Regions from separate parts of the Leptotrichia sp. genome, predicted to be linked through region 2. Evidence: riboswitches for the same ligand, from Rfam matches in the RefSeq annotation. Region 2 holds a riboswitch; the other holds the start of a gene.

Region 1 (6,035 bases), on a different contig from region 2:
AAAAATTCTTCTGCCTTTATATCCTTTAATTCCTTATCATAAAAGCCAATTGCATCGTAAACAGGAACTGTTCCAATCATTGCAGTAGACATAGCGATTAATTTTTTTCTAAATTTTTCTGTTTTACCAAACGAGCTTAAATCCATTATTGCATCTGCTTTCATATCTATGGCAACTTTTACTTTTTCCAATTCTCTATTTATATTAGGACAATCCTTTGATATTCCTAAATTTACATTTATTTTTGTAGATAAGCCTGTTCCAACTCTTTTTGCTAAAAGAGAGCTATGATTTTTATTTGCAGGAATAGCAATTTCACCTTTTGCCACTCTTTCCATTAAAATTTTTTCATCCATAGATTCACTTTCTGCAATAATTTTCATCTCCTTTGTTAAAATACCTTTTTTAGCAGCTTCCATCTGTGTTTTATACATAATAATATCATCTCCTTGTATTAAATAAAATTTTTTTACATAATATTTACTGTTTTTTTACAATCTTTTTCTGATAATATCCCTGAAACTGCACATATTCCCTGCAGTCCAATATTTTTTAACATACATGCATTATTAATATTTATTCCACCTATTGCAAAAACTGGTATTTTTACACTATTTACTATCTTTTTTAAATCTTCCATTTCTAATTTTTTTGCATTGCCTTTTGTATTTGTTCCAAAAATAGCTCCGCTTCCAATGTAGTCTGCTCCTGATAATTCTGCTTTTTTAGCCTCTTTTGCATTTCTTGCTGTTGCTCCAATTAAAAATTTATTTTTTAAAATCTTTCTTGCCTTTTCTATTGGCATATCAGTCTGTCCTAAATGAACTCCATCTGCCTTGACAGCCTGTGCTATGTCCAATCTGTCATTTATAATAAATAATGCTCCATAATTTTTGCAGATTTCTTTTACTTTTAATGCCTTTTCATAAAAGTCTTTTGTAGAGCTGTTTTTTTCTCTTAACTGAACTATTTTTACTCCACCTTTGATACTTTCTTCTATACATTTATAAAAATCTTTTCCAAGACAGGCTTTTTCATCGGTTACTAAATAAATTTTACAGTCTTTTAAGTCCATATATTCCCCTTAATAAAGTTTTTCTATATCAATATTTTTATATATTTCGCCCATTTGATTTACTGTCCCAGCTATTTCTCCAAAATCTACTGAATTTCTTATTGAACATAAGACAAAATTCTTAGCTTTCTTAACTGAGTCCAGCATAGAATAGCCCTTAGCTAAATTAGAGGCAATAGCTGAAGATAAGCTACAACCTGTTCCATGAGTATTGTTACTAGAAATTTTTTCTCCTTCTAAAATATATATTTCTTCTCTATTCATAAGAATATCCACTGCACTATTTGAAAGATGTCCACCTTTAACAAGAACCCATTTTTTAGTAAAATCTGCAATTATCTTTCCATAAGTTTTCATTTTTTCTATACTATCTATATTTTCTATATTTTCATTCTTTAAAATTATTTTTACTATTTCTTTTGCTTCATCTAAATTAGGTGTAATTATATCTGCCAATTTAAATAATTTATTTACTAAAAAGTCTTTTGTTTCATCTTTTATTAAAGAATTTCCGCTTGTCGCAATCATCACAGGATCAAGAACTATATTTTCTGCTTTATATTTCAATAAAGATTCATATATTATTTTCCCGTTTTCTTTAGTATTTATCATTCCAATTTTTATGGCAGAAACTTTTATAGTATCTAATATTGCTTCTATCTGACTTTTTAACATCTCTATTGAGACATTTTCTATCATCTTTACTTTCTGCGGGTTCTGTGCAGTTAAACTTGTAATAACTGTCATTCCGTAAACTTCATTTGCGGAAAAAGTTTTCAAGTCAGCTTGTATTCCCGCTCCTGCACTGCAATCTGAACCTGCTATTGACAATACATTTTTCATATTTTCCTCCAAATACAAAAAAAGTATATACCTAATTTGTATATACTTTGTAATCTAAAATAAACTTTCTTACTTCCTACGTTGGCATTATCCAAATCAGGTCAAAAGGTCAAGGCTCACATCCTTTTCTCAGTCAATTTATTGACTCCCTTGTAACTAGTTTTATTATTTAATTTTATTATATTTTATTCACACTTAATATAATAGCACATATTTAATTTTTATACAATAGATTCAAAAAATTATTTTTTATATTGTTGCAGAATATAATTTTGTATGGTAAAATTTTATTAAGTAATAAATTTAAAAATGAAATATATTCAAATAAAAAAGAATTGGTGAAAGGGAGAAATCTAAAATGTTAAACGAATTTGAAAAAAAAATTAGAATAAATGAATTGACAAATTTGAGAAAAGAACTTATGCAGCAGGGAAATGTTGTGGAGGAAGTTAAAGTTTTAAAGGAATTAGCAGAACTTACGGAAGATGTTTTTGGAGAAGAAAGTGACGAGAATATTAAAATTTTGAACGAAGTTGGGGGAACTCTTAAATATGTTGGGGAATTTGACACAGCCAAAAATGCTTTGCTGAAAGCACGAGGATTTATTGAGAAAAAGTATGGAAAAGACAGTATTCCATATGCGACTTGCAGCCTAAACTTGGCGGAAGTTTACAGATTTATGAAAAAATATGATAAAACAGAAGATATTTATCTTAATACGATGAAAATTTATGAAGCTAATAATCTTCAAAATGATTATGTCTATGCAAGCGTATGTAATAATTTGGCTCTTTTTTATCAGGAGCTTGGAAGATTTGAAGAGGCGATTGAATTACAGGAAAGAAGTCTGAAAGTATTGGAAAAAGTTGGGGAAAATCCAATTCAGTATGCGATTACATTGAGTAATCTTGTACAGCCTTATTTGAAAGTGAAAAATATTGAAAAAGCTGAAGAATATTTACAAAAATCATTAAAATTAATTGAAAAGGAAGTTGGAAAATCTCACAATTTATATGCGGCAGTCTTAAATAATATGGCAACTTTTTATTTTGAAGAGAATGAATACGAAAAGGCATTGGAATTATTCGAGGAAAGTGCCAAAATCTGTGAAAAAACATTTGGAAAGGAAAGTAATAATTATAAAAATATTTTGGAAAATATTGAAATTGTAAAAGAAAAAATGGTTTAGATTTTTTTAGAAGGAGAAAAAATGGATTCAAATAAAATAAAAGGACTGGAACTTTCAAGGAAATATTTTGAAGAAATTTATCTGCCAGTTATAAAAAGTGAGTTTCCAGAAGTTTTTGAAAAAATGGCGGCTGGACTTGCGGGAGAAGGTTCAGAATGTTTTGGATTTGATGATGAGATTTCGCAGGATCATGATTTTGGACCGTCTTGCTGTATTTGGCTAACTTCGGAGGATTATGGGAAATATGGGCTGAATTTGCAAAAAAGGCTTAATGAGCTACCTAAGGAATTCTTGGGATTTAGGGCATTGAATGTGAGTGAATTTGGAGATGGACGACGTGGAGTTCTGAATATGGATGACTGGTTTTTTAAGTTTTTGGGGGATGTGAAGGCACCTGAAAATTTGTATGATTGGAGATTGATTCCAGAAGAATTGCTTGCAACGGCGGTTAATGGCGAAGTTTTTTTAGATAATTTGGGAAAATTTACAAAAATTAGAAGTGATTTGGAAAAATATTTTCCAGAAGATATACGGCTTAATAAAATAGCCACAAGATGTATGAAAATGGCACAATCTGGGCAGTATAACTATTTGCGGTGTATGAGAAGAAATGAGATTGTGGCGGCAAGGCTAGCGGAAACTGAGTTTATAAACGAGGCAATTCATATAATTTTTTTATTAAATAAAAAGTATAAGCTGTTTTATAAATGGATGCCAAAAGCCTTGAAAAATTTGAAAATTTTAGGAGAAAAAACGTATTTTCTAATTGAAGAATTAGTAAAATTGCCAGTTGGTGCAGTAAACCGAAAATTTCAAATTATTGAAGAAATAAGTGCTAATGTAATTTTAGAATTGAAATATCAAAATATTGTTCCACGACAATTAACAAGCGATTTTTTACAGGATTATGGGCCTTTTGTGCAAAATAAAATAGAAGACGAAAAGTTAAGAAACTGGAATCCTGCGATGGATTAATGTAAAAAATATTAGATTTATTCAATAACTATACAAACTTAGGATTTAATAAATAAAATATCCTAAAGCAAGGGGGCTTGACCCCTTGTAGAGAAAAAAAACTTAGTTTATCGAACATATATCTATTATTTTATAAAATAATTATGGATTTAAAAATAGGAGAATCAAAAATGGAAATAGAAGTTAGTAAAAAAGAAAGTTTTATTAGACAAATTTTAAAAAGAGAATGGGAATTTTTTCAAAATGTGCATCATACAGAAGGAAGAGCAGAATGTCAAGATAATCCACAGGAATTTGAAATTATGAGAAGAAGCCAATGGGAAACATTGCCTGATGAAATCTTGGAAAGTTATTTGGAAGACTTGATTTTAGCAAAACACCGTGGCGAAAATATCGTTCAGGATAAATATGCCAGAATGATGAAGTATAGTGCACCAAAAGAATATGAAGTAATCAAAAACTATTTGCCTGAAATTCCCCAGGAAAAAAAAGAATTAATCAAAAAAATAGTAAAAATTTATTTACATTGGGAAGAAGAAATAATAGAAAAATATCCAAAACTTACCGCAAAAGGTCGTCCTTTACACTCAAAATATGATACTCCAAACTACACTTCAATTGAAACTTATTTAAAGGGAGAATTGTCTTCGTATTCAATAAAAACTTTAAAATTGTATTACGAATATATCCAAAACTGCGTTTCAAATAATATAAATTTAGCAGAAAATAATTTGGAAAATATTGTGCTGGAAAAAGGATACAAAACAATTGAAGAAGCGGAAGAAAGTTTGTAAAAAATAGTTTAAATTTTTTTTGAATAATAAATTTGTCTTATCTAACAAGGGGTAAAAAATCCCCTTGTTATTAAAATAAGATATTGTTTTTTTTATTAAATTAATATTATAGATTTATTTGATAACTATACAAACTCAGAATTTATCAAAATAAATATTCTGAAACAATATGTCTTGACTCCTTGTGGAGATAAAAAACTTAGTTTATTAAACACATATTTTATAAACCGTGTTCTTCCAGTATCAATATAGTATTATATTCTGCTTCCGCTTCTCGTGAACCTCTATCCATTGCCATTTTATAATACTTTTTAGCATTGCTATAATTTTTTTCATCTCGATAAATTGCTCCTACATTTATCATCGCATCTACTTTACCTTTTTGAGCAAACGGTATCAAATATTTTTTAGCTTGTGCAAATTTCCCTTGAACTTTATATAAAATTCCTAAATTATATTCAGGATCATCGTTATTTCCAAGTTCTATTGCCTTCAAAAAATATTTTTCTGCTTCATCGTATTTTTTTTGATAGTAGCAAGAAACTCCTAAATTATAGAAAACTTCACTTTCTTGATATTTTTCTTTTAATAATCGCTTATAAAGTTCATCAGCCTTCTGATAATTTCCTTCCTGTCTGTAAATAATTGCCAATTGAAATATTGCATCATTTTGATTTTTTGCAGCCAATTTTTCTAAATATAATTTTTCTTTATCATAATCTTTTTGTCTATCATAAAACATTGCCAAATTAAACATCGCATCATCATACCCCATATCAGCAGCCATTTTATAATATTTTTCACCTTCTATTATTTTCCCTTGCTCCATATAAAGATAACCTAAATTATATATCGCATGAACATCTTTCTTTTTAGCCAATTCCAAATATATTTTTTCAGCCTTAACATATTCTTTCTGTTCCAAATATGATTTTGCCAATTTAAATTTCTCATTAGAATTTGGAGTTGAAAAAACATTAAAAGAAAGTATAAAGATTGAAAAAATCAATAGTATTTTACTTTTCATTACTTCGCTCCTTAAATTTTTGGATATTTCTTATTTTTCTCTGCAACTTCCATCTGAACTGAAATGTCTTTTTCTTCATAATTAAAGACTCTTTCGATTCTATCCTTCAAAATTTTCAAATATTTTTCCTTA
Region 2 (6,035 bases):
ACTCAGAAATATGAAAAGGAAGCATACGAAAACATGCTTGATAAATTTCCTAAAGGAATTGTTTCAATTGTGCTTGACAGCTATAACTTTTTTAATGCGGTAGAAAATATTATCGGAAAAGATTTGCGTAAAAAAATACTTGCAAGAGATGGAATGGTTACAATACGTCCAGATAGCGGAGATGCAATTACGAATATTCTATTTGCACTTGAAAGTCTGGAAAAGAATTTTGGCTATACTATAAACTCCAAAGGATATAAAGTGATTAACAAAGTTCGTATTTTACAAGGTGATGGAATTAATGAAGATACAATCTGGGATATTTATAAATCTTTAAAGGATAATAAATATTCTGCTGAAAATGTTACTTTGGGCTGTGGAGGATCACTTTTGCAAGGAAATGAAAAATCTAGCATTAACAGGGATACCCATAAATTTGCTATGAAATGCAGCTGTATAAAAATCGGTGATGAAGTTAGGGATGTTTACAAAAATCCTATTACCGATAAAGGAAAAGTGAGTAAAAAAGGACGGCTTGACTTGATAAAAAATAAAAATGGAGAATTTGAAACAGTAAATATTTCAGATTTGCCTGAAAATCAATATCATAAAGATTCTGTGATGGAATGTGTTTTTGAAAATGGGAAAATTTTGAAAACATATACTTTTGAAAAAGTAAGAGGAAATGAAGATTTATTATATAAGCCAACTTTGATAAGAGAAGTATCAAAGTAAAAGTAAATAATAAAAAATAATGATTAATCTGCTATTCAAATGGGAAATAATATAGGATTACGAAAGAAGGAAATAAATGAAAAAAATATTATTATTAGGAGCGGTTGCAATATTGGCAGTCGCTTGTGGAAACAAAGTAAAAACAGAAAATAAAACTGGACAAAATGCAGAATATACGCAATATTTAGACAGCTTGAAAGCTGATAACAATTTAAAAATCACAATGGGAAAAGTTCCAGTAACAATTGTCGGAAAAGAATTGAAAGTTGGAGATAAAATAAAGGAAGTGCCTTTGGTTATAAATTCAAAGCTGGATGAAAAAAATATATTTGAAGATAAAAATATAAAAGTAATTTATACAGCACCGTCGCTTGATACAAAAGTTTGTTCACTACAGACAAAACATTTGAATGAAGCCGCAAAAACTTATCCAAATGTAAAATTTTACTCAATAACAGTTGACACTCCGTTTGCACAGGAAAGATTCTGTACAGCCAATGAAATTAACGGATTAAAGGCAGTTTCTGACTTTAAATATCATCAATTTGGTATTCAGAATGGATTTTTTGTAAAGGAAAAAGGACTGTTGACAAGAGCATTGATTATAGTAGATGAAAATAATAATGTAAAATATATTGAATATGTACCTGAAGAAGGGAAAGAGGCAAATATTGACAAAGCATTAAAATTTTTAAAAAATAATTTGATAAAAAAATAAAACTTTGAAAATTTGAAAAAATGAGGTATAATTAATTGAAAATAAATTTTTTGGAGGAAAAATGAAAAAAATAAAACTATTATTTTTATTTGCAATTTCTACAGTGATTTTCACTGCCTGTGGAGATAAATACAGCATAGGAAATTTGAAAAAAAATGATAAGCTTTTAAAAGAGACTATCATAAAATGTAAAGAAAAAAAAGATGAGAAAATTTGTAAAAACGTGGAACAGGCACAGAATGAGCTGGCACAGGAATGGTGGAACAAAGTAAAACCTGAAGTTTCTACAAAAGTTGAAAAAATGTCAAAAGACATGATGGCAGGAAATGTTAGCTCAAGTATGGAAAGCACACCCGAAAAACTATGGGAATGGGAAGCAAAACATCTTTCAACAACACCGCAAAAGGCTAAAGAAGTAACATTACAGCTATTTAAGCAACTTTCACAGCATATAAAATTTTTAAAATTTGATTATGATTTGAAAAATGTAAAGACAGGACAGACAAGTGCTGGAAGAAATTATGCTATTATACCGACAAAGAGTAGAATTTTAACGCAAGGTAAAGAAATGGAATTAAATCAAAAGACTTTAGCATTTGATGATAAAGGAAAATGGTATTTAGTAAATATCGATGATAAAACTAAAATTATCTTAAAAGAATTATATTCAGATCTTGCAGATGTAAACATAGAACAATAATAAATAAAAAATACTGGGGAGCAGATTTGCTGAGAATTAAACCCATATAACCTGATACAGATAATACTGTCGGAGGAAGTATTTTATATAAAATAAAAAAATCATACTAACTAAAGTAAAATAATACTAAAATTATTTTAAATAGTTTATAAAAATATAGGATCTCCTTTTGATAAGGAGATTTTTTTGTTTTAAATTAATTTTGCTATATTAGTACTTTTTTAAATGAAGGCTAGTACAAAAAAATGTCGTAAACTAGCCATAGGTTGTAGGATTTACGGAAATGAGCAATCCTACAAAAATAAAAAAGAAAGAACATAGTAATTAGTTAAATAATTATGAAATAAATATTAGACCTGTTCGATAACTATACAAACTTAGAATTTAATAAAATAAATATCTTGAAGCAAGGGGTCTTGACCCCTTGTATAGATAAAAAAACTTAGGTTATCGAACATATCTAATGATTAATCTGCTATTCAAATGGGAAATAATATAGGATTACGAAAGAAGGAAATAAATGAAAAAAATATTATTATTAGGAGCGGTTGCAATATTGGCAGTCGCTTGTGGAAACAAAGTAAAAACAGAAAATAAAACTGGACAAAATGCAGAATATACGCAATATTTAGACAGCTTGAAAGCTGATAACAATTTAAAAATCACAATGGGAAAAGTTCCAGTAACAATTGTCGGAAAAGAATTGAAAGTTGGAGATAAAATAAAGGAAGTGCCTTTGGTTATAAATTCAAAGCTGGATGAAAAAAATATATTTGAAGATAAAAATATAAAAGTAATTTATACAGCACCGTCGCTTGATACAAAAGTTTGTTCACTACAGACAAAACATTTGAATGAAGCCGCAAAAACTTATCCAAATGTAAAATTTTACTCAATAACGGTTGACACTCCGTTTGCACAGGAAAGATTTTGTACTGCCAATGAAATTAATGGATTAAAAGCAGTTTCTGACTTTAAATATCATCAATTTGGTATTCAAAATGGATTTTTCATAAAGGAAAAAGGTCTTTTAACAAGGGCACTTATGATTCTTGATGAAAATAATACTGTAAAATATATTGAATATGTTTCTGAAGAAGGAAAAGAAGCTGATGTTGAGAAAGCATTGAAATTCTTGGAAAATAATCTGTTAAAAAAGTAAAAATTTTGAAAATATAAAAATATGAGGTATAATTAATAAAAATGAATCTTCTGGAGGTAAAAATGAAAAAAATTATTTTATTATTGTTAGTTGTTTCAGCTGTTACATTTGCTGCTCCTGCAAATAAAAATAGAAATCAAAACTTGAATACAACTGTTCAAAATAGTAAAAAAGGAGAAACAGCACAGGAAGCTTGGGAAAGAGTAAAACCTGAGATTAAAATACGGCTAAATAAAATTTCAAAAGATTTGGTTGCAGGAAATTATAAAGCAAGTTTTGATGAAATGCCAGAAAAATTTTTAACATACTTGGCTAAAAAGGGATCTATGTCTGTAAATGAACTTAAAAATGTAACTATAAAAACGATGAATAAACTAACAGATAATATGAAAATAATTGAAAATACCTCTGATTTTGAAAATGTTAAAGTAGGGAAAACTGAAACAGGAAGAAATTATGCAATCATACCAACCAAAGTTACAATAATTTATAATGGACAAAAAATAAATGGCGAAGGAAAAACAATGGCATTTGAGGATGGAAATAAATGGTACATTATCAATTATGAAAAAGAGTATATGATTTTCTTAAAGGATGTGTATCCAGACTTAGCTAAAATAAAATAAAATAGAAATAATGAAAAATACTGGGGAGCAATTTTTGCTGAGAATTAAACCCATGTAACCTGTACAGATAATGCTGTCGGAGGGAGTATTTTATATAAAATAAGAAATAATTTTAAAGTTATTTTGTATATCTTTTTAAATTATTTTAGAAAATTTATAGAAATATAGAATCTCCTTGTGATAAGGGGATTTTTTTATACAAAGAAATTTTAAATAAAAAAACAGTTTTAAGGAAAGGGATGATGGATTATGGAAAAAAAAAAAATTAATGCAAGTATTGCAATTCAGGTATTGCCAAATGTTGTAGGAAATGAAGAAATTGTAAGAGTTGTTGATGAAGTTATTGAATTTATTAAAAGCAAAGGGTTAAAAATGAATGTTGCTCCATTTGAAACGACGATAGAAGGAGATTTTGACGAACTTATGGAGATTGTTAAGGAATGTCAGGTTGTGGCTGTGAAGGCGGGGGCTGAAGGTGTAATGTCATATGTAAAAATAAATTATAAACCGAAAGGAGATATTTTAAAGATTGATGAAAAAATTTCAAAATATAACAGATAAAATTGCACCAAGTATTATTATTGCTGTATTGCTGATAATTTGGCAAATTTTGTCAATGGTGAATATTATTCCAAAATTTATGTTGCCGTCGCCATTTGAAGTTGTAAAAGCGTTTGTTTCGGATTTTCCGTTACTTATGGAACATACAAAAATTACACTTATTGAAGCGTTTTTGGGACTTGGACTGGGAATAGTTCTAGGATTTGTTGTGGCGGTTGTTATGGATAGGTTTGAATATGCATATAAAATGATTTATCCTGTTTTGGTGATTACGCAGACAATTCCGACGGTTGCTATTGCACCGCTTTTGGTACTTTGGCTAGGATATGGAATATTGCCAAAAATTACGCTTATTGTTATGACTTCGTTTTTTCCTATAACTATTGGACTTTTGGATGGATTTCGTTCGGCTGACAAGGATATGTTAAATTTGTTAAAAACGATGGGAGCAACGCCATTTCAGAATTTTATTCATGTCAAATTGCCAGGATCATTAGGATATTTTTTTGCAGGGCTTAGAATTTCGGTTTCATATTCTATAATCGGGGCAGTTGTGGCTGAATGGCTTGGTGGATTTAGCGGACTTGGAGTTTATATGACAAGAGTGAGAAAATCGTATTCATTTGATAAGATGTTTGCAGTAATTTTTCTTATCTCTGCAATAAGTTTGCTGCTTATGTATCTTGTAAAAAAAATACAGAAATGGTGCATGGTTTGGGAAAAGTAAATTTTTAAATAAAAAAATTCAAAATAAAAAATAAAGAGAGGTATAAAAAATGAAAAAAATTTCAAAAATTTTAATTTTATGTTTAATCTTGATTTTGGCTGTTTCGTGTGGAAAATCTAAAAATAATCAGAAAATAAAAATTGTACTGGACTGGGTGCCAAACACTAATCATACAGGGCTTTATGTGGCAAAAGACTTAGGATATTTTAAGGAAGAAGGACTGGATGTGGAAATTGTGCAGCCGCCTGAAGGAAGTACAACTGCACTTATTGGAGCTGGAGGAGCAGAATTTGGAATAAGTTTTCAGGATACGTTGGCAAAATCGTTTGCAAAGGAAAATCCTGTGCCAGTGACAGCTGTTGCAGCAATTCTTCAGCATAATACATCTGGAATTATTTCATTGAAGAAAAAAGGCATTGATTCGCCAAAAAAACTGGAAGGTAAAAAATATGCCACTTGGGAAGACAACATTGAGCAAGCCATTTTGAAAAAATTAGTAACAGATGATAAAGGAGATTTTTCCAAAGTAAAATTAATTCCTTATACGATAACAAATGTCGTAACTGGTTTAAAATCTGATGTTGATGCCGTTTGGGTTTATTATGCGTGGGATGGAATTGCGACAGAAAGAGCAGGACTTCAGACAAATTTTCTAAAAATACGAGACTATGCTAAAGAACTTGATTACTATAGCCCAGTAATTATTGCAAATAATGACTTCCTGAAAAAGAATCCTGAAATTGCAAAAAAAGTTTTAAAGGCAATAAAAAAGGGGTATGAATATGCAATGAAAAATCCAGAGGAAT

The links. A riboswitch is a leader RNA that binds a small molecule or an ion and turns the genes downstream of it on or off. The one in region 2 is predicted to bind thiamine pyrophosphate.
Region 1: linked by a shared signal. The riboswitch ahead of thiD (bifunctional hydroxymethylpyrimidine kinase/phosphomethylpyrimidine kinase) and the one ahead of tpx (thiol peroxidase) in region 2 are both predicted to bind thiamine pyrophosphate.

Annotation. Positions count from the first base shown of each region.
Region 1 covers NZ_DBHIXN010000015.1:6,314-12,348, forward strand. The annotation lists gene thiC (phosphomethylpyrimidine synthase ThiC) at 1-434, opposite strand, end outside; gene thiE (thiamine phosphate synthase) at 470-1,075, opposite strand; gene thiD (bifunctional hydroxymethylpyrimidine kinase/phosphomethylpyrimidine kinase) at 1,085-1,918, opposite strand; TPP riboswitch at 1,975-2,080, opposite strand; gene ACO409_RS04435 (tetratricopeptide repeat protein) at 2,277-3,107, shown strand; gene ACO409_RS04440 (DUF4037 domain-containing protein) at 3,129-4,082, shown strand; gene ACO409_RS04445 (DUF4125 family protein) at 4,253-4,876, shown strand; gene ACO409_RS04450 (tetratricopeptide repeat protein) at 5,097-5,903, opposite strand; gene ACO409_RS04455 (very short patch repair endonuclease) at 5,915-6,035, opposite strand, start outside.
Region 2 covers NZ_DBHIXN010000005.1:38,813-44,847, reverse strand. The annotation lists gene ACO409_RS01965 (nicotinate phosphoribosyltransferase) at 1-735, shown strand, start outside; gene tpx (thiol peroxidase) at 812-1,453, shown strand; gene ACO409_RS01955 (EexN family lipoprotein) at 1,515-2,153, shown strand; TPP riboswitch at 2,158-2,248, shown strand; gene tpx (thiol peroxidase) at 2,674-3,315, shown strand; gene ACO409_RS01945 (hypothetical protein) at 3,378-3,941, shown strand; TPP riboswitch at 3,953-4,043, shown strand; gene ACO409_RS01940 (thiamine-binding protein) at 4,191-4,502, shown strand; gene ACO409_RS01935 (ABC transporter permease) at 4,474-5,229, shown strand; gene ACO409_RS01930 (ABC transporter substrate-binding protein) at 5,279-6,035, shown strand, end outside.